DNA from 3 places in the Streptomyces sp. NPDC048424 genome. Region 2 is predicted to be linked to each of the others. Evidence: riboswitches for the same ligand, from Rfam matches in the RefSeq annotation. Region 2 holds a riboswitch; each other region holds the start of a gene.
The links. Region 2 has a riboswitch for thiamine pyrophosphate ahead of thiO (glycine oxidase ThiO). Riboswitches for the same ligand answer to the same signal wherever they lie in the genome.
Positions count from the first base shown of each region.

Region 1: it holds a riboswitch for thiamine pyrophosphate, as region 2 does, so the genes downstream of both, AB0D29_RS29785 (thiamine ABC transporter substrate-binding protein) here and thiO (glycine oxidase ThiO) in region 2, are expected to answer to the same signal.
Region 3: it holds a riboswitch for thiamine pyrophosphate, as region 2 does, so the genes downstream of both, thiC (phosphomethylpyrimidine synthase ThiC) here and thiO (glycine oxidase ThiO) in region 2, are expected to answer to the same signal.

Region 1 covers NZ_JBEZKE010000027.1:38,724-41,990, forward strand. Annotated here, with positions in the region: gene AB0D29_RS29775 (phosphatidate cytidylyltransferase) at 1-449, shown strand, start outside; gene rlmN (23S rRNA (adenine(2503)-C(2))-methyltransferase RlmN) at 543-1,655, shown strand; TPP riboswitch at 1,714-1,823, shown strand; gene AB0D29_RS29785 (thiamine ABC transporter substrate-binding protein) at 1,909-2,991, shown strand; gene AB0D29_RS29790 (iron ABC transporter permease) at 3,087-3,267, shown strand, end outside.
Region 2 covers NZ_JBEZKE010000020.1:111,307-114,573, reverse strand. Annotated here, with positions in the region: gene AB0D29_RS26320 (thiazole synthase) at 1-647, opposite strand, end outside; gene thiS (sulfur carrier protein ThiS) at 653-871, opposite strand; gene thiO (glycine oxidase ThiO) at 868-2,037, opposite strand; TPP riboswitch at 2,035-2,146, opposite strand; gene AB0D29_RS26305 (FAD-dependent oxidoreductase) at 2,228-3,267, shown strand, end outside.
Region 3 covers NZ_JBEZKE010000015.1:27,452-30,718, forward strand. Annotated here, with positions in the region: gene AB0D29_RS21870 (SsgA family sporulation/cell division regulator) at 35-484, shown strand; gene AB0D29_RS21875 (YibE/F family protein) at 495-1,955, opposite strand; TPP riboswitch at 1,995-2,140, shown strand; gene thiC (phosphomethylpyrimidine synthase ThiC) at 2,134-3,267, shown strand, end outside.

The DNA of each region.
Region 1 (3,267 bases), on a different contig from region 2:
TGGCCACCTTCGTCGCGATGCTGCTCACCGCCGACGACGGCCCCCAGCGCGTGATCACCTTCCTGCTCCTGACCGTGGTCAGCGACACCGGGGCCTACGCGGTCGGCTGGCGCTTCGGGAAGACCAAGCTCGCGCCGCGCATCAGCCCCGGAAAGACCCGCGAGGGACTCTTCGGCGCGGTGGCCTTCGCGATGGCGGCCGGCGCGCTGTGCATGGAGTTCCTGATCGTGGGCGGCGCCTGGTGGCAGGGCCTCCTGCTCGGCCTCGCGGTCGCGGTCAGCGCCACCCTGGGCGACCTGGGCGAGTCCATGATCAAGCGGGACCTGGGCATCAAGGACATGGGCACCCTGCTGCCGGGCCACGGCGGCATCATGGACCGGCTCGATTCGCTGCTGCCGACCGCCCCGGTGGTGTGGCTGCTCTTGGCGGCCTTCGTGGGCACCGGCTGACCTGCGAAAAGGCGGTGTGAGACGCCGGGCGGTTACTCTAGAAAGGCGCGCTGCTTCTGCGGCGCGCCTTTCGTCTTACAAGGAGTACCTGCCATGGCCCGCCCCGTTCCGGGAGAGCTCACCTTCGTCGCCCCTCGCGGGGCCAAGAAGCCGCCCCGGCACCTCGCCGACATGACCCCGGCCGAGCGCCGTGAGGCGGTCGCCGCGATCGGCGAGAAGCCGTTCCGGGCCAAGCAGCTCTCCCAGCACTACTTCGCGCGCTACGCGCACGACCCGGCCGAGTGGACCGACATCCCGGCCGGCTCGCGGGAGAAGCTCCAGCAGGAGCTGCTGCCGGACCTGATGAACGTCATCCGGCACATCTCGTGCGACGACGACACCACCCGCAAGACCCTGTGGAAGCTGCACGACGGCACGCTCGTCGAGTCCGTGCTGATGCGCTACCCCGACCGGGTCACCATGTGCATCTCCTCGCAGGCCGGCTGCGGCATGAACTGCCCGTTCTGCGCCACCGGCCAGGCGGGTCTCGACCGCAACCTCTCCACCGCCGAGATCGTGCACCAGATCGTCGACGGCATGCGCGCGCTGCGCGACGGCGAGGTCCCCGGCGGCCCGGCGCGGCTGTCGAACATCGTCTTCATGGGCATGGGCGAGCCGCTCGCCAACTACAACCGCGTGGTCGGCGCCATCCGCCGGCTCACCGACCCCGAGCCCGACGGCCTGGGCCTGTCGCAGCGGGGCATCACCGTGTCCACCGTAGGCCTGGTCCCGGCCATGCTGAGGTTCGCCGACGAGGGCTTCAAGTGCCGTCTCGCCGTCTCGCTGCACGCGCCCGACGACGAGCTGCGCGACACGCTGGTCCCCGTGAACACCCGCTGGAACGTCCGCGAGGTGCTCGGCGCGGCCTGGGAGTACGCGGAGAAGTCCGGCCGCCGGATCTCCATCGAGTACGCCCTGATCCGCGACATCAACGACCAGGCCTGGCGTGGTGACCTGCTGGGCAAGCTGCTCAAGGGCAAGCGCGTCCACGTCAACCTGATCCCGCTGAACCCCACGCCCGGCTCGAAGTGGACCGCCTCGCGGCCCGAGGACGAGAAGGCCTTCGTGGAGGCCATCGCCCGCCACGGCGTGCCCGTGACCGTACGCGACACCCGCGGCCAGGAGATCGACGGCGCGTGCGGCCAGCTCGCGGCCTCGGAGCGCTAGGTTCCGGTCAGCGGAGGTCATATTCGGCCACGGGGTACCCTGTGGCCGAACCAATTTCATATTCCGACAGGGGAGCGCCACAGCGCTGAGAGTGCGGTATCCGTCATCCGCAGACCCTCTGAACCTCGCCCCGGTCATTCGGGGTAGGAAGTTCGGTCACCACTCAAGCTGTTGCGCCCTGCCCGGCGTCCGCTCCCACAGAGCGCCGGGCAGGGCCGCGTCTTCTCCTGGACATCCCAGGAGGAATTCACCAGTGAGCACCACCAAGAAGATCGCGGGCGCCGCGCTCGCGGCCGCGCTGGGCGTCACCACGCTCAGCGCATGCGGCGACTCCGACGACAAGTCCGCGGGCACGACCGACAAGACCGTCACCCTCGTCTCCCACGACTCCTTCAACGTGACCGACACGGTCCTCAAGGAGTTCGAGCAGCAGAGCGGCTACACCGTCAAGGTGCTGAAGTCCGGCGATGCCGGCGCCGCCCTGAACCAGGAGATCCTGACCAAGGGCTCCCCGCGCGGCGACGTGTTCTTCGGCGTGGACAACACCCTGCTCTCGCGCGCCCTCGACAACGGCATCTTCACGCCGTACGAGGCCAAGGGCCTGGACGCGGTCAAGCCCGAGTACGTGCTCGACAAGGAGCACCGGGTCACCCCGATCGACTCCGGCGACATCTGCGTCAACTACGACAAGGCCTACTTCGCCGACAAGAAGATCGCCCCGCCGCAGACGCTGGACGACCTGGTCAAGCCCGAGTACAAGAACCTGCTGGTCACCGAGAACGCCGCGACCTCCTCGCCCGGCCTCGGCTTCCTGCTCGCCTCCGTCGGCAAGTACGGCGAGGAGGGCTGGAAGGACTACTGGAGCAAGCTCAAGGCCAACGGCGTCGAGGTCGTCGACGGCTGGGAGCAGGCCTACAACGAGCGGTTCTCCGGCTCCGCGGGCGGCAAGAAGGCCAAGGGCGACCGCCCGCTGGTCGTCTCCTACGCCTCCAGCCCGCCGGTCGAGGTGCTGTACGGCGAGCCGCAGCCGGCCGAGGCCCCGACGGGCGTCGCCACCGGCACCTGCTTCCGCCAGGTCGAGTTCGCCGGCCTGCTGAAGGGCGCGAAGAACGAGGCGGGCGGCAAGGCCCTGCTGGACTTCCTGGTCAGCAAGAAGTTCCAGGAGGACATGCCGCTCCAGATGTTCGTGAACCCGGTGACGAAGGACGCTGCCCTGCCGGAGCTGTTCACGAAGCACGGAGTGGTGGTCGAGAAGCCCGAGAACGTGGCTCCCGAGACCATCGCCAAGAACCGTGAGCAGTGGGTCAAGGCATGGACCTCGCTCGTCGTGAAGTAAGCGGTACCAAGGGGTCGGGCGCGGCGTCGGGGGGCGCCGCGCCGGGCCCCGGCCCCCGTGAGGGCGGCCGGGCGACCGCCGTCCGGCTCGCCCTGATGGCCGTGCCCCTGGCCTTCTTCGGGCTGTTCTTCGCCTACCCGGTCGTCGCGATCGTCGGACGCGGCCTCAAGACCGACGAGGGCTGGCAGTTCGGCCGGATCGGCGAGGTCCTGACCCGGCCCGACATCGCCGGCGTGCTGTGGTTCACCACCTGGCAGGCGCTCGCCTCCACCGTCC
Region 2 (3,267 bases):
GGCTCCTGCGCCCGCGTCACCGCGGAGGCCAGCATCACCGCCGCGCAGCCCAGTTCCATCGCGAGGGCGGCGTCCGACGCCGTGCCCGCGCCCGCGTCCAGGATGACCGGTACCGACGCCCGCTCCGTGATCAGCTCGAAGTTGTGCGGGTTGCGGATGCCCATCCCCGAACCGATGGGGGACCCGAGCGGCATGATCGCCGCGCAGCCCACGTCCTCCAGCTTCCGGGCGAGCACCGGGTCGTCGTTCGTGTACGGGAGGACCGTGAAGCCCTCGTCCACCAGGATCTCGGCGGCGTCCAGCAGCTCGACGCCGTCCGGCAGGAGGGTCCGCTCGTCCGCGACCACCTCCAGCTTGATCCAGTCCGTGCCCAGTGCCTCCCGGGCCAGCCGGGCCGTGAGCACGGCCTCGCCCGCCGTGAAGCAGCCCGCCGTGTTGGGCAGGACCGCGATGCCGAGCCTGGTCAGGACGGAGAGGACGGAGCCCTGGACCGTGGGGTCGAGGCGCCGCATCGCGACCGTGGTGAGTTCGGTGCCGGAGGCGACCAGGGAGCGTTCCAGCACGTCCAGGCTCGGGGCCCCACCGGTGCCCATGATCAGGCGGGAGGAGAAGGTCCGGCCGCCCAGGGTGAAGAGGTCGTCAGCCATGCCGCTCAGCCCCCCTGGACCGCGGTGAGGATTTCGACCCGGTCGCCGTCGCCCACCGGCGTGGCCGGCCACTGCCCGCGCGGGACCACGGTCTCGTTGAGGGCCGCGGCGACGCCGGAGGGGGCCGCGGTCAGGGTGGCGACCACCGTGTCGAGCGTGGTGCCGGCCGCGACCTCGCGCGGCTCGCCGTTGACGGAGACGGAGACGGATACGGGGAGGCTCATGCGTACGACTCCTGACGTGCGGCGGAGAACCGGCGGGGGCTGAAGGGGCGCGCGATCTCCGGAAGTTCGCCGGTGGCCAGCAGCTCCACGAGCACCTCACCGGTGAGCGGGGTCAGCAGCACCCCGTTGCGGTAGTGCCCGGTGGCCAGGTGCAGGCCCGGCAGGTCGGTCGGGCCGAGCAGCGGGGCGTTGTCGGGCGAGCCGGGGCGCAGCCCCGCCCGGGTCTCGGTGAGGGGGAGTTCGGTGATGCCGGGGACCAGTTCGTGGGCGTCGCGCAGGAGTTCGTAGACCCCGCCCGCGGTGACCGTGGTGTCCCAGCCGAGTTCCTCGCTGGTGGCGCCGACGACGAGCTCGCCGTTCTCGCGCGGCACCAGGTAGACGTGGCTGCCGCGGACGACCGCCCGGACGGTCCGGGAGAGGAACGGCGCGTAGGCCGGGGGCACCGACAGCCGCAGGACCTGTCCCTTGACCGGCCGTACGGGAGGCACCACCTCCGCCGGTACGCCCGCCAGCCGGCCGCTGAGCGAGCCCGCCGCCAGCACCACCTGGCCGGCGCGCAGCTCCGTACCGTCGTCGAGCGCGGCCCCGGCCGCCCGGTCGGCGGTGACCAGCAGCCGTTCCACCGCCGCCCGGTGGATGATCACGCCGGCCCGCTCGCAGGCGGCCAGCAGGGCGGCCGCGAGCCGGCGCGGGTCGACCTGGTGGTCGCCGTCCACGCGCAGGCCGCCGCGTACGCCCGGGGCGAGCATGGGCTCCAGGCGGCGGCACTCGCGGCCGGTGAGCCACTCGGACTCCAGGCCGCAGCGGCGCTGCAGCGCGTGCAGTTCCCGCAGGTGGAGGCGGTCGTCGGCGTCGAGGGCGACGGCGAGGGTGCCGCAGGTGCGGAAGCCGATGTCGATGCCGCCGCTCGCGTCGGCGAGCTCGGCGGCGAAGTCGGGGTAGCGCGCGGCGGAGGCGAGACCGAGGCCCAGCAGGGCTTCCTCGCCGTAGTGCAGTTCGGTGACGGGGGCGAGCATGCCGGCCGCGACCTGGGCGGCGCCGCCGCCGGGTGCCGGGTCGGCGAGTACGGTGCGCAGCCCGCGCGCCGCGGCCCGCCAGGCGGTGACCAGGCCGATGATCCCGCCCCCGATGACGAGGACGTCGGATCCCTTCAGAGATGAGTGCATGGGCGTCCAGCCCCTCCCTTCGCCGGCATGACCCGGATCAGGTTCGTACGGTCGGAGGCCGGCCAGCCTCCCTCTCAGCCCGGTGCGCCGGACTCCCGCGATAGGTACGGTGGCCAGACTAACCCGGCCGCGGACGGCCGGTAAGGCGGCACCTATTCCTGACGGAGCGTCAGATGACTAGGGTGGCCGGGTGAGCGAGCAGACGGAACACAATCAGCGCGGCGTCGTGATCGTCGGCGCCGGAATGGCCGGGGTGCAGACCGCGGTCGCCCTGCGCGAGCAGGGCTTCGACGGCCCCCTGACCCTGCTGGGAGCCGAACCCCACCAGCCCTACGACCGACCCCCGCTGTCCAAGGCGGTCCTGCTCGGCAAGGCCGAGGACTCCGCCTTCGACGTGGACTTCGAGGGGCTCGGCATCGAGCTGCGGCTCGGCACCGAGGTCACCGGACTGCGGGCCGCCGACCACGAGCTGGACACCGAGGCCGGTCCGGTCCCGTACGAGGTCCTCGTGCTCGCGACCGGCGCCGAGCCGCTGACCCTGCCCGGCACCGAGGGCGTCCCGGGCGTCCACCTGCTGCGCACCCTGGACGACGCGGCGCGGCTGCGCCCGGTCCTGGCGGGCGCGCCCCGGGCGGTGGTCGTCGGGGCGGGCTGGATCGGCGCCGAATTCGCCACCGCGGCCCGCGAGGCCGGCTGCGCGGTGACCGTGGTCGAGGCGGCGGACCGGGTGCTGGCGGGGGCACTGCCCGCCGAGGTCGCCGAGCCGATGGCGCGCTGGTACGAGGAGGCCGGCGCCGAGCTGATCACCGGCGCGAAGGTGGCCGGGATCGAGGAGGGCCGGGTCCTGCTCGCGGACGGGCGGACCCTGCCGGCCGGCGCGGTCGTCGTGGGCATCGGAGCCCGGCCCGCCACCGCATGGCTGGCCGGGACGGGCGTGGAACGGGGCCCCGACGGCTCGGTCACCGCCGACGCCCACCTGCACACCTCGCTGCCCGGGGTGTACGCCGTCGGCGACTGCGCCTCCTTCCCGTCCGCGCGGTACGGGAAGCGGCTGCTCGTCCACCACTGGGACAACGCGCTCCAGGGGCCGCGGACGGTCGCGGCGAACATCCTGGCCGGGGCCCGGGCGGTCGGGGAGGCGGGTGAGGCGGGTGAGGTCTACGACCCGGTGCCGTACTTCTGGTCCGAGCAGTTCGGGCGCTTCGTGCAGTACGCCGGGCACCACGGCGG
Region 3 (3,267 bases), on a different contig from region 2:
ATTCCTGGCCACTTCCACTACAGCGGGGTAGGCAATGCGCGAGTCGGTACAGGCAGAGGTCATGATGAGTTTCCTCGTTTCCGAGGAGCTCTCGTTCAGGATTCCGGTGGAACTCCGGTACGACGCCCGTGATCCCTACGCGGTCCGGCTGACCTTCCACCTTCCCGGAGACGCGCCCGTGACCTGGGCGTTCGGCCGGGAGCTCCTCCTCGACGGCATCAACAAGCCGTGCGGTGACGGCGATGTGCACATCGCCCCCACCACTCCGGAAGACCTGTCCGACGTCCACATCCGGCTGCAGGTCGGCGGCGACAGGGCCCTGTTCCGCGCCAGCGCGGCGCCGCTCGTCGCGTTCCTCGACCGCACCGACCGGCTCGTACCGCTCGGACAGGAGCGGAACCTGGGCGACTTCGAGGAGAACCTCGACGAGGCGCTCGGCAAGATCCTGGCCGAGTCGAAGCAGAACGAGCAGAACGCCGGCTGACCCACCACCCTCAGCGCTTGCGCCGCCGGCCCCGGCCGCCGCGGACCGGCGGCGAGGCCGGCGTGACGTTCGGGGATCCCGGCCGGTCGGCGGAAACCACCAGCGAGGCCAGCGCCGTCGTCACCGGGACCGAGGCCACCAGTCCGATCGAGCCCACGAGGGTCCGTACGATCTCCACCGCGACCAGCTCGCTGTTCGCCACCGAGCCCATGCTGCTGTTCGCGATGGAGAACAGCAGGAGCAGCGGCAGTGCGGCACCCGCGTAGGCCAGCACCAGGGTGTTGACCACCGACGCGATGTGGTCGCGGCCGATCCTGATCGCCGCCCGGTACAGGCCGCGCGGCCCCATCGAGGGGTCCGCCGCGTGCAGTTCCCAGACCGCCGAGGTCTGGGTGACCGTCACGTCGTCGAGTACGCCCAGCGATCCGATGATGATGCTCGCGAGCAGCAGACCGCTCAGGTCGATGTCCGGGTAGAGCCCGTGGATCAGCCCGGTGTTGTCGTCCGTGTTGCCGGTGAGGGACGCCCAGTCGATGAACACCGAGCCCAGCAGACCGATCAGCAGCAGCGAGACGAGGGTGCCGAGGACGGCGACCGAGGTGCGGGCGGTCAGGCCGTGGCACATGTAGAGCGCGATCAGCATGATGGCGCTCGCCCCGACCACCGCGACCACGAGCGGGTTCGAACCCTGCAGGATGGCCGGGAGGATGAAGAGGGTCAGCACGCCGAAGCTGACGATCAGCGCGATCAGGGCGAACAGCCCGCGCATCCGCCCGACGAGGACGACCGCGACCGCGAAGATGCCGGCCAGTACCGCCAGGGGGATCTTGCGGTTCACGTCGATCACGGAGTACTGGAGGTCGCGGGGGGCGTCCGGCGCGTACGCCACGACCACCTCCTGGCCGTCCGTCAACTGCCGTGGCGCCCCCGGCTGGACGATCTCCACGAAGGTGCGGCCCTTGTCCGGGCCGGTGCCGACCTCGACGGTGGCCTTCGCGCACTCCCCGGTCTGCGCCGCCTGGGCCTCGCGGCCCTCGGGCGTGGTGGGGTCGGCGGTCGGCGGTACCTGCGCGGCGTTCACGGACTTGCAGTCGACGTGTTCGAGGGAGACGACCTTGCCCTGCTGCGTCTGCCGGTCGAAGCCCACCCCCGTGCGCTCGTGGCCGGGGGCGCCGCCCGGCCAGAGCACCACCATGCCGATGAGGACGGCGGTGGCGAAGGGGATCAGTACGGCCGCGATGACCTTGCGCAGGTGCTTCGAGACGGGGGCCGCCGGGCCGTGCCCGTGGCTGTGACCGTGACCGTGCGAATGACCGCCGGAGGGGCCGGCGGACGGCCCGGACGAGTGCTCTGCGGAGTGCCCGGGGCCGTGGTGCTCGTGGCCGTTGTGGCCATGGGGCTGTGTGGGCTCGGTGGGGGGCTGCGGCGAGGGCGTCACCAGCAGATCATCGCAAGAGATGAGGGGGCCCACTGTTCAGCACGCCATGGATGACGCTAGCGTGGGGGCACCTTTGCACAACGCGGGAGCTCGGAGCACCGGGCTGAGAGGACGCTGATCACCGTACGCGCATCACGGATGCGTACGGGAGGAGGCTGCGTCGACCGCCGAACCTGTTACCGGGTAATGCCGGCGTAGGGAGATAGGTCTCATGACCATTCAGGACGCACGCACGCCTGCCGTCAGCCAGGACGCCGACGGCCAGACCGAGCGCCAGCCCGGCTGGCACAAGGGCTACGTCGCGGGCTCCCGCCCCGACATCCGGGTGCCGGTCCGCCAGGTCCACCTCACCAACGGCAAGGACGTGACGCTCTACGACACGTCCGGTCCGTACACCGACCCGCAGATCGAGACCGACGTCCGCCGGGGCCTCGCCCCGCTGCGGGAGAACTGGATCATCGGCCGCGGCGACACCGAGGAGTACGCGGGCCGTCCCGTGCGCCCCGAGGACGACGGCATCAAGCACACCTCGCCGCGCGGTGGCCTCAAGAACCTCGACGCGGTCTTCCCGGGCCGCCCGCGCCAGCCCCGCCGGGGCCGTGGCGGCGCCGCCGTCACGCAGCTCGCGTACGCCCGCCGGGGCGAGATCACCCCGGAGATGGAGTACGTCGCGATCCGCGAGAACGTCTCCCCCGAGGTCGTCCGCGAGGAGATCGCCGCAGGTCGCGCGGTGCTTCCCGCGAACGTGAACCACCCCGAGATCGAGCCGATGATCATCGGCAAGCGGTTCCTGGTGAAGGTCAACGCCAACATCGGCAACTCCGCGGTCACCTCCTCCATCGAGGAGGAGGTCGACAAGATGACCTGGGCGACCAAGTGGGGCGCCGACACGGTCATGGACCTCTCGACGGGCCGCAACATCCACACCACCCGCGAGTGGGTGCTGCGCAACTCCCCCGTCCCGATCGGCACGGTGCCGCTCTACCAGGCGCTGGAGAAGGTCGACGGCCGCGCCGAGGACCTGACCTGGGAGATCTACAAGGACACGGTCATCGAGCAGGCCGAGCAGGGCGTCGACTACATGACGGTCCACGCCGGCGTGCTGCTGCCCTACGTGCCGCTGACCGCCCGCCGCAAGACCGGCATCGTCTCGCGCGGCGGCTCGATCATGGCCGCGTGGTGCCTCGCGCACCACAAGGAGAACTTCCTCTACACGAACTTCGAGGAGCTCTGCGAGATCCTCGCGACGTACGACGTCACGTACTCGCTGGGCGACGGCCTGCGCCCCGGCTCCATCGCGGACGCCAACGACGCGGCCCAGTTCGCCGAGCTGAAGACGCTGGGC